2 regions of the Paenibacillus sp. NPDC058898 genome follow, and region 2 is predicted to be linked to the other one. Evidence: a T-box and tRNA genes for the amino acid it is inferred to sense, from the RefSeq annotation. Region 2 holds a T-box; the other holds one or more tRNA genes.
The links. A T-box is a leader RNA that pairs with one kind of tRNA and senses whether it is charged. The one in region 2 lies ahead of metG (methionine--tRNA ligase), so its partner is inferred to be a tRNA-Met.
Positions count from the first base shown of each region.

Region 1 (5,508 bases), on a different contig from region 2:
TGTTATTGGGTTAGAGGACCCTTTTCGTGGAACGTTGACCGAGGAGATGCCCATAGAAGTGGCCAAGATTGAGCAGGAGCTGCAGGAGAAAGACTTGATTGATACGGGTGACAGCGAGCCAGTTCTTGTGCAGGAACTGCTGGAATACATAGAAGTATGCAGCCGGACCCTGTTAACGATACATATGAGGGTGTCCGGTTCCGACAAGGAGCCGAAGGAGTGTTTCATTTATTACAGTTCAAGTCTGGTGGTAAAGGCCGATATTGAAAGCGAGCCTGACGGTGAGAGAGTCTATGTGCTGGAAGCGCTGGGAACCCCTTCGGAAGCTTGGCTTAAAATCATCAATCATCTGCAGCTGGAGGACCGGAAGAACCGTGATACAGCTCCATTGGCAATGCCTAAAGGCTGGTTTCAGCAATGGATGAGTGACGAGCAAGGGGAGCAGGAGCCTCGCAAGTACTTGCTTGCCCAAGGCTACCCGGAATCGGTTGTCTCCGCCTTGGCCGATTGTGTCATCCATCCGGAGAGATACGCTACCTTTACAGCGTACTATTGTCCGGATCTGAACTGCCGAATACAGGGAATCGAACTGTTGAGAGGACAGCATTCCAATTGGCTGATTCGCAATGAAGGCGAACAGGATCAAATTTGGGGCGCCACGGTAACGGAAATCATACGGGAGCTTGGCGCGGTGATTGAGCGCATTAAGTTTCATCCAGAACAATATGGATAAGCTGAAAGCTCATTATCCCGTACTGGGATTGCCGAAGGAGCAGCGGAACGCCGCGTTTCTGAACAAAATGAACCGGGGCCGTATGCCTGCGGCACCGCACAGGAGGAGCAAGAAAAGGAGAGGATAATTATGACGCAACAACAACAGCAGCTGCCAAACGGATCGATTGTCATTTTGAAAGAAGGCAAGAAGAAGCTGGTGATCTACGGTCGCAAGCAAATTCTGGCGCTTGAGCAGCCGCAAAAGAAGTTTGTTGGATTTCGGTTTTTTTGTGGAAGTTTGGATATAATATGACAGCATTACATTATCATTCGGGTAAGGAGTCGCATAGGATGAACTGGGTATATTACGGAAAGCTGTATACAAGCAAATTTCAGGCGGGCTGCTTCGCTAAACGTTTGGAGCAGGATGGCTGGCTGTTCGGGTACCATGATCCGCGGATGGTGGAGGTTTACCGTTCCAAAAAGGGTCGCTATGGCGTGCGGTTTATGCCTTGAGAAAATTCCATTAAAACAGCACTTGACTTATTATAGGGAAATGGTGTATATTTATTCTTGTCGCTGTTTGATACAGCATTGACGCGGGGTGGAGCAGTTCGGTAGCTCGTCGGGCTCATAACCCGAAGGCCGCAGGTTCAAATCCTGCCCCCGCAACCAATTTTTAAACGATGTATGTATGACGTCCTTATGTTTATGTGTACATGTATGTTCAGGGCCCTTAGCTCAGTTGGTTAGAGCGGTCGGCTCATAACCGACTGGTCGGGGGTTCGAGTCCCTCAGGGCCCACTTTATCGAAAACCCTTGCGATGCAAGGGTTTTTTGCTGTTTATAGGGCTGTTTAGTTGAGTGAAAAACTATGGTGAAAAACGCATTTGCTAACGGCAGCTATTGATCGACAGTATCGTTCATTGAACATTGCTGTGGTCATTCCAAGGCGTTCAACTGCGACTTTCAGATAGCTGAAGGCACTGAGAGTATGGCTAATACGTCCGTTCTTCAAGTAGACCGCGATGTAAAGAACCCCTCCCAGTCCTATTTATGGTACATTAGCACATTCTGATCATGATTGCCGAAATGTCCAGACTAAGTCCGTCTATGTACATAAACTGTACCATTCCACAAAGCAAGGAGGTAAATATCGGTGAGTTACGAAAAATCTTGTTATGGCGGATACGGGAATCCAGTAGGTACTGTTCTGGTTTTATTTATTCTCTTGGTTATTATCTTGGGAACTTTTTGGATTTAACTAAGCACCTGAATGAAGCATTCATTGAATTAATTTAATTCACCAATTACGATACTGCACCCATGCGGTATCCCCAATTCGGTAAACGGGGACGGCCACTTTCCGTCCCCGTTTTTGATTAAGTTCATTGTACATAAACTGAACATCAAACAACGAGGAGATCAGTGCTGTAAGGCATGTTTATTTGTCTGCGAACATGATATCGTGACAAGGGCAGAAAATAGTAGAGAAGGGGCACAGCGTTGGCGTGTGCCCCTTATTTGTCGTGCATCCATATATAGAAACCAACAGGGCATCAACGGTATAAGATCATGGTTCATGAGCTGGGCTATCAGAGCTGGAGGTGTCAGTTGTTGACCTGGATGATCGGCAAGAACTCTATGTAGCTGGTTTGATTCTATGGTCACCAAGCAAAATGTGAGACAGCTCTCCGTTTTTACGGGGGGCTATTTTCATTTGAGGAAATTGAGCGATTTGACTAATCATTTGTCCAGATCCATTAAATCCATGGACTCATATATATGTTAAGATTCGTTGATAAAAAAGGAGGAAGCATAAAATGCACAAAAGAACAGTACTAGGAAAGGCAAATAGTACGGCCAAACAACTACAAGCGCCTAGAAGACTTAACGGAATCCGGGCGAGTAGCGTTGCAAAGGCAATGAGAACGATGATTGCCGCACAAAGATCATTGAATGCACAAAATCCGGTTGTTATTAGTCAAAGAACTAGGAGAATAAGTACGAATCGAAACTGGGTAAACGCACTTGAAATCGAGCGAAATCCGGCATGGGTAGCGCCGCAATCTGGTGAATCGTACGTTTGGGGAAGAAATGACCCTAACGGTCCTGCTGCTGTGGTCGCCAGAAGATTTACGATTAGAGACGATATTGAGAGAGCTAGCTTATTCCTGTCCGTTGATAACTTTGCCATCGTTTTAATAAATGGACGGCCGGTAGTTATCGACAATCCGCAGGACAATGTTTCATTCTTTAATCCGGGAAGATCGTTTAATATTAGGCGTTTCCTTCGGAGAGGTACAAATGATATTGTGATCGCCGCTTTTAACTTCCCGTCAAATGCAAACAGAAGCGGAGATAATCCAGCAGGTGTCCTTGCACGTATCGAAATTGGACTAGAAAATTAGTCCGGTAGTAGCTCTAAGTTCAATCGGTTGCGAACGCTATAACGTTGCCGATGTCGTAATCATCGCCATGTTCGACTTTAATTCGCCGCAACCGGTATGTTGAGGAGTAGACGACTTTTTTGATGACCGAGTTTTTTTAAATGATGTGCTCCTCATCGACGTACTAAGCTGACTGAGCAAATGGGACACTATAGTTTAGAACAAACCGCCTAATGATTGGGCGGTTTTTCTTATGCCAAGACATATTAAAAGGAGGACGCTGACACGTCCTCCCCTTAGTCCAGGGTATCCCCCGGCTGAGATAGCGGCCCGCCGAGCGCAGCAATTTAGCTGACATCCGTTATCTCGCACTCCATCATAACTGAACGCCGAGAGGAACGACAATGGGAACACTTGAGAGTAAGAATTTGCTAATGCTGCACGAGCTCTTCAAAGCCGGAATAGCCAAAAGGGTAAAGGATTTTCAGGACGGCCGGATCGAGAATAAGACAGTGGATGATCTTAAGAAGCTGGTTGAAATAGATATCGAATTGCCAGAAGGATGAACTATAAAAACTATTAGAGTAGTCCTAATAATGGCCTTGCACATAACCATGTATGTCTAAATAGGATGTTGTAAGTCGTTTAAATTTAAGGAGGCACACAACGAATGCAGATGAAACGGCCAGCAATAAAGAAGGTTAGAATAACATCTACAAAACAGGTGAAGAGACGCGTAAAGGTACAGAGACATGTACATGAATTTGAAGGTAGTACCAAGCTGGCTGAAGAAGGAGCAGATCGGCACACTACATTAAACGATGGTCACGTACACCAATTCAATTTTACGACATTGATTCAATCACCTCTCGTATAGGAATTATAAAACTATAAACTTTGACGGCTAGTGGTCTAACGCAATTGCTGACGAAACATAAAAACACACGAAAACATTTGCAGTTCTAAACCTATATATAATGAAGTAACTAAACTGGCTGTACCCCGCAAAAACGTTTTCCTTAGCTCAGTTGGTTAGAGCGGTCGGCTCATAACCGACTGGTCGAGGGTTTGAGTCCCTCAGGGCCCACTTTATCGAAAACCCTTGCGATGCAAGGGTCTTTTGCTGTTCATAGGGCTGTTCCGTTGAGTAAAAATATTATGGTGAAAATTTAAATGTAGGGTTCTTTTTTAAATTTTAAAAAACGACTATTTTTCGTCCTCGTTTCTCATATTCTTGTAAATTAGTATGCTTACAAATAGCGCAGGGCCAATCGAACCCGTAATGATTCTCATCAACCGTGTTTCGCCAAAATCAAATAGTATATGCCCAATGATGTACAAAGCTAACAGAACAATAACCCATCGAACGATTGCTTTTTTCATTAGCAGTCACCCCTCATTAAAAATAATTATACTCCAAGCAGCGGAACAGACTGTATTTTTATTAACCGTGTTGATTAACCTGAGGAGGTTATCTTGTTCAATGATCGATGTCTCCACAATGCACTTACTTAACTCCACTATGAGTGGAAACACGCAGAAGAACCCTACTGCTTAGGCTGGTGGGGTTATTTTTTGTCCATAGAGCAACTTCTTATAAATCGTTAGATGAGGCACTTGCATTAATTGAACAAGCCGTTTCAGGCGAGCGAGAAGACGAGTTGTTTTATGATTATTTAGTTTCAGTGGCTCCGACGACTGAATTCATTTATAGAGGGAGTAGAGAAAGCTTTAATGGGTGAATTAAGGGTAGTGGAAAAATACCGTAATAGAGCCGGGATGCCATACAGGTACTATAGGGACATGGTATTTGAGATTTTAACAGACGAATTTAAACATGCAAGTAAGTATAATTTTATTATGACCTTATCGGTTTATTTTTGTGAAAATTGCCCATATATATGTTATACGATGAAAATGGGGTGTATGGGCTCACATGGATGAACATATGATAATTCTACTTCGTAGTATATCTGCATTTGTGCTTTTGTTGATTATTACGCGATTCTTGGGAAAACAAACGTTATCTAATATGAATTTTCATGAGTTTGTTACCGCCGTTATTTTGGGTGCAATTGCTGCGAATTTTGCTTTCAATGAAAAATTGCAGGTAATACAACTACTCATCTCGCTTGCTGTTTTTACATTTACATCCTATCTTTTATCAAAGCTCGTTGTGAAGAACCGTAAATTCCGTATGTGGGCTGAAGGGACACCGAGTATACTTATAGAGGGTGGGAAGATTCTTGAAGAGAATCTAAAGAAAAATAAATTAACATTAGATACAGTAAATCAGATGTTACGACAAAAAGATATTTTTGATATCTCGGAAGTTGAGTACGGCGTATTAGAGATCAATGGAATGATATCTGTGATGAAGAAAAAGGAATACCAGAATGTAACT
Region 1 covers NZ_JBMOSM010000004.1:336,752-342,259, forward strand. Annotated here, with positions in the region: gene ACOZB4_RS13475 (hypothetical protein) at 1-733, shown strand, start outside; gene ACOZB4_RS13480 (hypothetical protein) at 726-860, shown strand; gene ACOZB4_RS13485 (DUF4176 domain-containing protein) at 863-1,027, shown strand; gene ACOZB4_RS13490 (hypothetical protein) at 1,066-1,230, shown strand; tRNA gene ACOZB4_RS13495 (tRNA-Met) at 1,313-1,389, shown strand; tRNA gene ACOZB4_RS13500 (tRNA-Ile) at 1,445-1,518, shown strand; gene ACOZB4_RS13505 (YjcZ family sporulation protein) at 1,868-1,978, shown strand; gene ACOZB4_RS13510 (hypothetical protein) at 2,538-3,125, shown strand; gene ACOZB4_RS13515 (hypothetical protein) at 3,509-3,670, shown strand; gene ACOZB4_RS13520 (hypothetical protein) at 3,775-3,981, shown strand; tRNA gene ACOZB4_RS13525 (tRNA-Ile) at 4,121-4,191, shown strand; gene ACOZB4_RS13530 (hypothetical protein) at 4,667-4,846, shown strand; gene ACOZB4_RS13535 (DUF421 domain-containing protein) at 5,041-5,508, shown strand, end outside.
Region 1: it has a tRNA-Met gene. The T-box ahead of metG (methionine--tRNA ligase) is inferred to sense a tRNA for this amino acid. The anticodon was not compared.

Region 2 (5,508 bases):
GAAGTGACGCCGCTCCGCGGCAATCACTTGGGCAACATGGGTGAGAGCTGCGCGAATTATTTAATTGAACGGCCGGACGGGCAGAAAATTTACTATGGCGTAGACACCGGTTGGTATTTGCCGGAGACGTTCCGGGCCCTGGAGAATGTGTCGCTGGACGTGCTGATTAGCGAATGCACCTTTGGTCTGACGCCTGGGCGCGGACCCCATCCGAATGGGCATCTGGACGCATTCAGCTGCATGGAGTTATTTCACACACTGCTTGAACAAGGCACGCTGCATGCCAATTCGCGTATCTACCTGACTCATATCAACCACTTTACCTCCAACCATGCTGAGCTCGTGGATTGGTTTGCAGACCAATCGTTCCCTTGTCCGATTACCGTTGCTTGGGACGGGCTAAGCATATAACAGATCGCTGAAGATAAGCTAAGCCCCCCTTCTAAAGGAGAGTTGGCTTGGTTTGTATTAGCCGTCGTCTTCATCGGTCTTGGACGGTACGACTATTTAGTCAGTCCCGTATCGCTCTGGGATGCTGTAGACGACTCGCAGGAACACGTGAAGAAAGTCATTTTTGAAAAGAGCGGCCATAATCCGATGTTCGAAGAGCCTGAGCTTTTTGATGCCATATTAACGGATTGGATTCATGAAACGGGTAACTAACCCGTTGAAGATACAACGTATGCCGTTACTGTAATGAAGAGGAGCCCTCAGCATTCCGCTGGGGCTCCTTTTACGTCTACTTGCGTTTTAACCGGTAAACTCTCGGTCATACGGCTTCAGCGGCATCGTCCGGATGGATGCTCTTCTCGCTGAAAACCGCTCCTTTTTTGAGTCCATGCGGACACAGAATCCGTTAATTGCTGATATTCCATCGTTTTTTAAGCCCATGCGGACACAGAATCCGTTAATGTAACACAATCACGGATTAATCCCGAAATATTTTGCGAATAGCGGATCTCATGTCCTCAAACCACTACGAAATGGCTAAAAACACAGAAATAGCGGAACCACTGTCCTTAAAAAGTCACGACCCATTCAAAAAACTTAGATTTCTTGAATTTTTGATTTTTTGATTCTTTGAGTCCGCGACCCTTGATACTTCCATTCCTCGATTCTCGATTCTCGGTTCCCGATATCCTGATTAATCGCCTCTACTATTAATTCCTTAATTCCTTGGACTCAGCTCCCTAGATCCTTATATCCCTTGATCATGCTCTTATGTTACCTAGCAGGGTCATCGTACCAATTGCATCATGACGACAATAGCTCCTCACGGCCTCCCAACTCCATCTGACTCGCTCTTTGGGGTTTGGGGGAAACGGAGAGCTCCCTCATCAGAGGGATAACTCCCCCAGCCTGCGCGTTTCCTCCTCAATCCGGCTGGTATCGATCCGCTCAAACAAAAGCTCGACGTCATGAATCGGCCTGCCAGCCGGAACACGGCACCACTCCCACACAGGCTGCTCCAGCGAGAGAAAACTTCGTATCCTATCGCAAGAGAACGGAATAAACGGCTGCAGCAGGTTCGCCAAATTGGCAATGATCTGAACGCAGGTGTACAGCGTTGTCCCGCACGCTTCGCGATCCTCCTTGACCTGAATCCACGGCTTCTGTTCATCAAAATATTTGTTCGCCATGCGCACCACGCTGAAGATTGACTCCAACGCTTCCTTCAGTCGCCCACCCTCAATGAGCGCCCCGGACTCGCAGTACAATGCCTCAACCCTGCTCTGCCACTCTTCAGATATACAGCCCTCGGGCACTTTCCCACCAAACGATTTATTCACAAACACCAAAGTACGGTTGACGAAATTCCCAAATGCGCCAAGCAGCTCGCCATTGTGGCTGTGAATGAACTCCCTCCAGGAGAAATCGGCATCCCGCTTCTCGGGGCCGTTCGCAATGAGAAAGTAACGAATGGAGTCCGGTTGATAACGGCTTAACAAATCCGGCACCCATATGGCCCAATTCCGACTGGTCGAGAACTTCTTCCCTTCCAGCGTCATGTACTCGCAAGATATGATTCGGTCCGGCAAATGCAGGTCACCTGCCCCCTTCAGCAGCGCTGGCCAGATCAGCGTATGAAACGGGATATTATCCTTCCCATGAACATAGTAAGCGGTAATCTCATCCCTCCCCTTGAGCCAAAAGGATTCCCAATCGCCGCCCGTTTCCGCGGCCCACTGCTTGCTAGCGGATAAATAGCCGCTGACCGCTTCGATCCAGACATAGATTTTCTTATCCTCAAAGCCCGGAACGGGGACATCCACGCCCCAGGTCAGATCCCGCGTAGCCGCCCGGTCCTGAAGCCCTTCCTCCAAGTATCTTCGGGTCAATTGCACAGCATTATCCCGCCAGCCTCGGGCGTTATTCAAATCATCCGCCAGCTCAGCCTGGAAATGTGACAGCGCTACGTAAAAATGCTCGGTGGGCCGCTCCACCGGAGGGTTTCCGCAGATTTTGCAGGTCCTATTCGTCAGGTCGGACGGATCAAGTATGGTGGAGCAGGCGTCGCACTGATCCCCACGGGCCCTGCTGCCGCATACAGGACAATCTCCTTCCACGTAGCGGTCCGGCAAAAACCGCTGATCGGTTTCGCAATACGTTTGCTGTATAGTTTTTCGATACAGATGGCCGTTTTCCAGCAGTTTAAGAAACAGCTCCTGCACCACGGCGTGATGAAACGCCTGATCGGTTCGAGTGTACAAATCGTAGGAGAAACCCAGCTGTTTAAAGCAATCCACGAACTCACCATGATACCGATCCGCAATATCCCCGGGAGCCACGCCCTCCTGAATGGCTTGAACCGCCACGGGCGTTCCATGACAATCACTGCCGGATACGTACAGGACCTGATCGCCTTTCGCGCGGAAATAACGCGCCAACACGTCTCCAGGCAGCAAACTTGCAAGCCTCCCTAAATGTAATGACCCGTTGGCATAAGGCCAGGCACCGCCGATAAAAATGTTCGTCATATCAATCATCCTCCTTTTTTTGGACAACAAAAAAAGCCCTCATCCCAAAAGGGACGAGAGCTTGCCGCTCACGTGGTACCACCCAATTTCATTCATGCCTTGCGGCATTCACCTCTTTAGGTACGACGCCATATATCGCGTGTATACCCTAGCACGTTAACGGGTGCGGGATCCGGTACAGCCTACAACCCTCTGCAGGGTTTCGGTGCACAGCTCAGAGACCATATTCCCAAGGTTCTTTCCTTACCCCTTTTCACCAACCGGGGCTCTCTGTTCAAAGACGTTACCAAGGTACTCTTTCTCTTCATTGCTTTTGTTTAACATTATTCAAGTTACTGGAAATCATACCCGAACTTTATGAATGAAGTCAAGGGGACGGATGCGCATCCTTTCTTGCCCTTTCCCGGCCATCCCGTATCGCTCCCAGCTTCTTCCCCAGCATCATCTTCAGTTTCTTGCGGGCTCTGCTCATGCGGTTCCGTACATTTTCAGGCTCAATTTGGAGCACTTCGGCAATTTCCAAAGTGTTGAAATCCTCGTAATAATACAAATACATCGGCTGTCTTAGGGTTTCAGGCAGAGTAAGCACAGCAGATAACAGTTCGTCATGGTTCTCCTCGCTATTCATCATCGATTCAGGCGCCTCCATGGCGCACTCGCTTAAACGATTCTCCGAAAAAAAGTCCATCGGTTCCAGCTCCGTTTCCTCGTAGGTTGATCGATTCTTCCTTGTTCCCCTTAGTTTCAACTTCGGGCCCTGTTCGTGACCGGTTGTATTGGTCGTCTCTTCCTCGAGAAGATGCGTGCCCACAAATTTACCGGGTCATGCCTAGATTTCCAGGACTCTCTGGCCGTTCGATCTACTTCCATCTGCTGCTGCCTGATGAGATATTCCGCAACAAACCAATTGTTCATCTCCAGTCTCTCCCCTCGCCGCCCATTAGTTCATATTTTTTTGAACTATATTTTTAAGTTCAATTATATATGAACATAATAAAAGTTCAATATTTATTTTCACCACGATGTGGTATCATAAAAATGGAATGATGTGTACTTGAAGGAGAGATTGATCATGACCGTTATCCGAATTGACTATTCGCCTGTTCACGAGCTGGTCACCAGCTTATTCGCATATACAGATAATAAAAACCAAATGCATGATCTAGGAAATAAGTGGAGGAAAGAAATTCAGAAGAAACTGTCTGCATCTTTTACGGATAAGCTCGAAGAGCTGGACCTGTTCGAGCTTATTGCTTATCTGCACCTGGCTATCGTAGACAGCCCGGAAAAAGACAACGTCGAAAGGTTTCTTGCCTGGTTTGCCGATTTGGGAGAAGGCCTATTGTATGAAATCCTGGCGCCTTATCTTGAAGACGGGTTTCCGATGGGACTTAAAACATTCCGGGATCTCAGCCATGAGATCATGACGGAGTGGCACCGGGCCTATACAATAACGCCGGAAATTCACGACTTGCTGGGACGTTCCGCTGCCCGCATGGAGCAGCTAAGCCGGGAGCTCCCCTACATTGATCTGATTGATGAGGCAACAAGCGGAATTGTGCTCGATCCTGAAGATGAATACAACGCCATTCTTCTTATCCCTACCTATCACATCAAGCCGTTAAACCGGATGGACTACGTGAGCAACCAACAACTCATTATCAGCTATGCCGTAGATGATGAGCAGGTGGACGAGGATACACCCACCAGTCAGCTGCTGCGGATGACCAAGGGGTTGGCTGACGAGAAGCGGCTGGTACTGCTGCACATCCTGGCTAAAGGGCCCGTTACATTTACCGAATTGCAGCAGAAAACCGGCCTTTCAAAGAGCAACCTGCACTATCATCTATCCCTGCTTAAAACCGCGGGTCTCCTGCGCATGCATTTCAAAATGCCGAATGAGCGATATAAATACAGTGCAAGACCTGAATCCTTCAATCAGCTGAAAGCGTTCTTGGAGTCTTACGTGTTTGGATTATCCCAGTCATGAGGAACGAATTCCGTTACAGCAAACAGACTTGAGGAACAATAAAAAAGATGACCCCACAGGTGGAGTCATCTTTTTGTCATGGACAGCTTGATTCCTGCGGAATCTTCTGCTGTCACTTCGATTAAAAAGGTAATGGCGGCCGCTATACCCGCCCATTAACAACATCATTAGACTTTAGGCGCCAGCTCCGCCGCCTGACGGATCGCTTCCATCAAGCTTTTCTCGTCGGCGATGCCTTGCCCGGCAATGTCGAACGCCGTACCGTGATCGACGCTGGTGCGGATAATCGGAAGGCCAACGGTAATGTTGACGCCTGCATCCAAGCCAAGCACTTTGACGGGACCATGCCCCTGATCGTGATACATAGCCACTACGATGTCAAAGTCACCGCGAACCGTCCGGAAGAACAGCGTATCGGCCGGCAGCGGGCCTACGACCTGGATTCCTTCTGCCTGTGCCTTCTCGACGCCCGGTATGACTTTCTCTTCCTCTTCGCCATATCCGAACAATCCGTTCTCGCCTGCGTGAGGATTGATTCCG
Region 2 covers NZ_JBMOSM010000020.1:35,327-40,834, reverse strand. Annotated here, with positions in the region: gene ACOZB4_RS30985 (MBL fold metallo-hydrolase) at 1-411, shown strand, start outside; partial or broken gene ACOZB4_RS30980 (alpha/beta fold hydrolase) at 478-663, shown strand; gene metG (methionine--tRNA ligase) at 1,338-2,978, opposite strand; T-box leader at 3,025-3,295, opposite strand; gene ACOZB4_RS30970 (RNA polymerase sigma factor) at 3,346-3,789, opposite strand; gene ACOZB4_RS30965 (ArsR/SmtB family transcription factor) at 4,051-4,968, shown strand; gene pdxA (4-hydroxythreonine-4-phosphate dehydrogenase PdxA) at 5,136-5,508, opposite strand, start outside.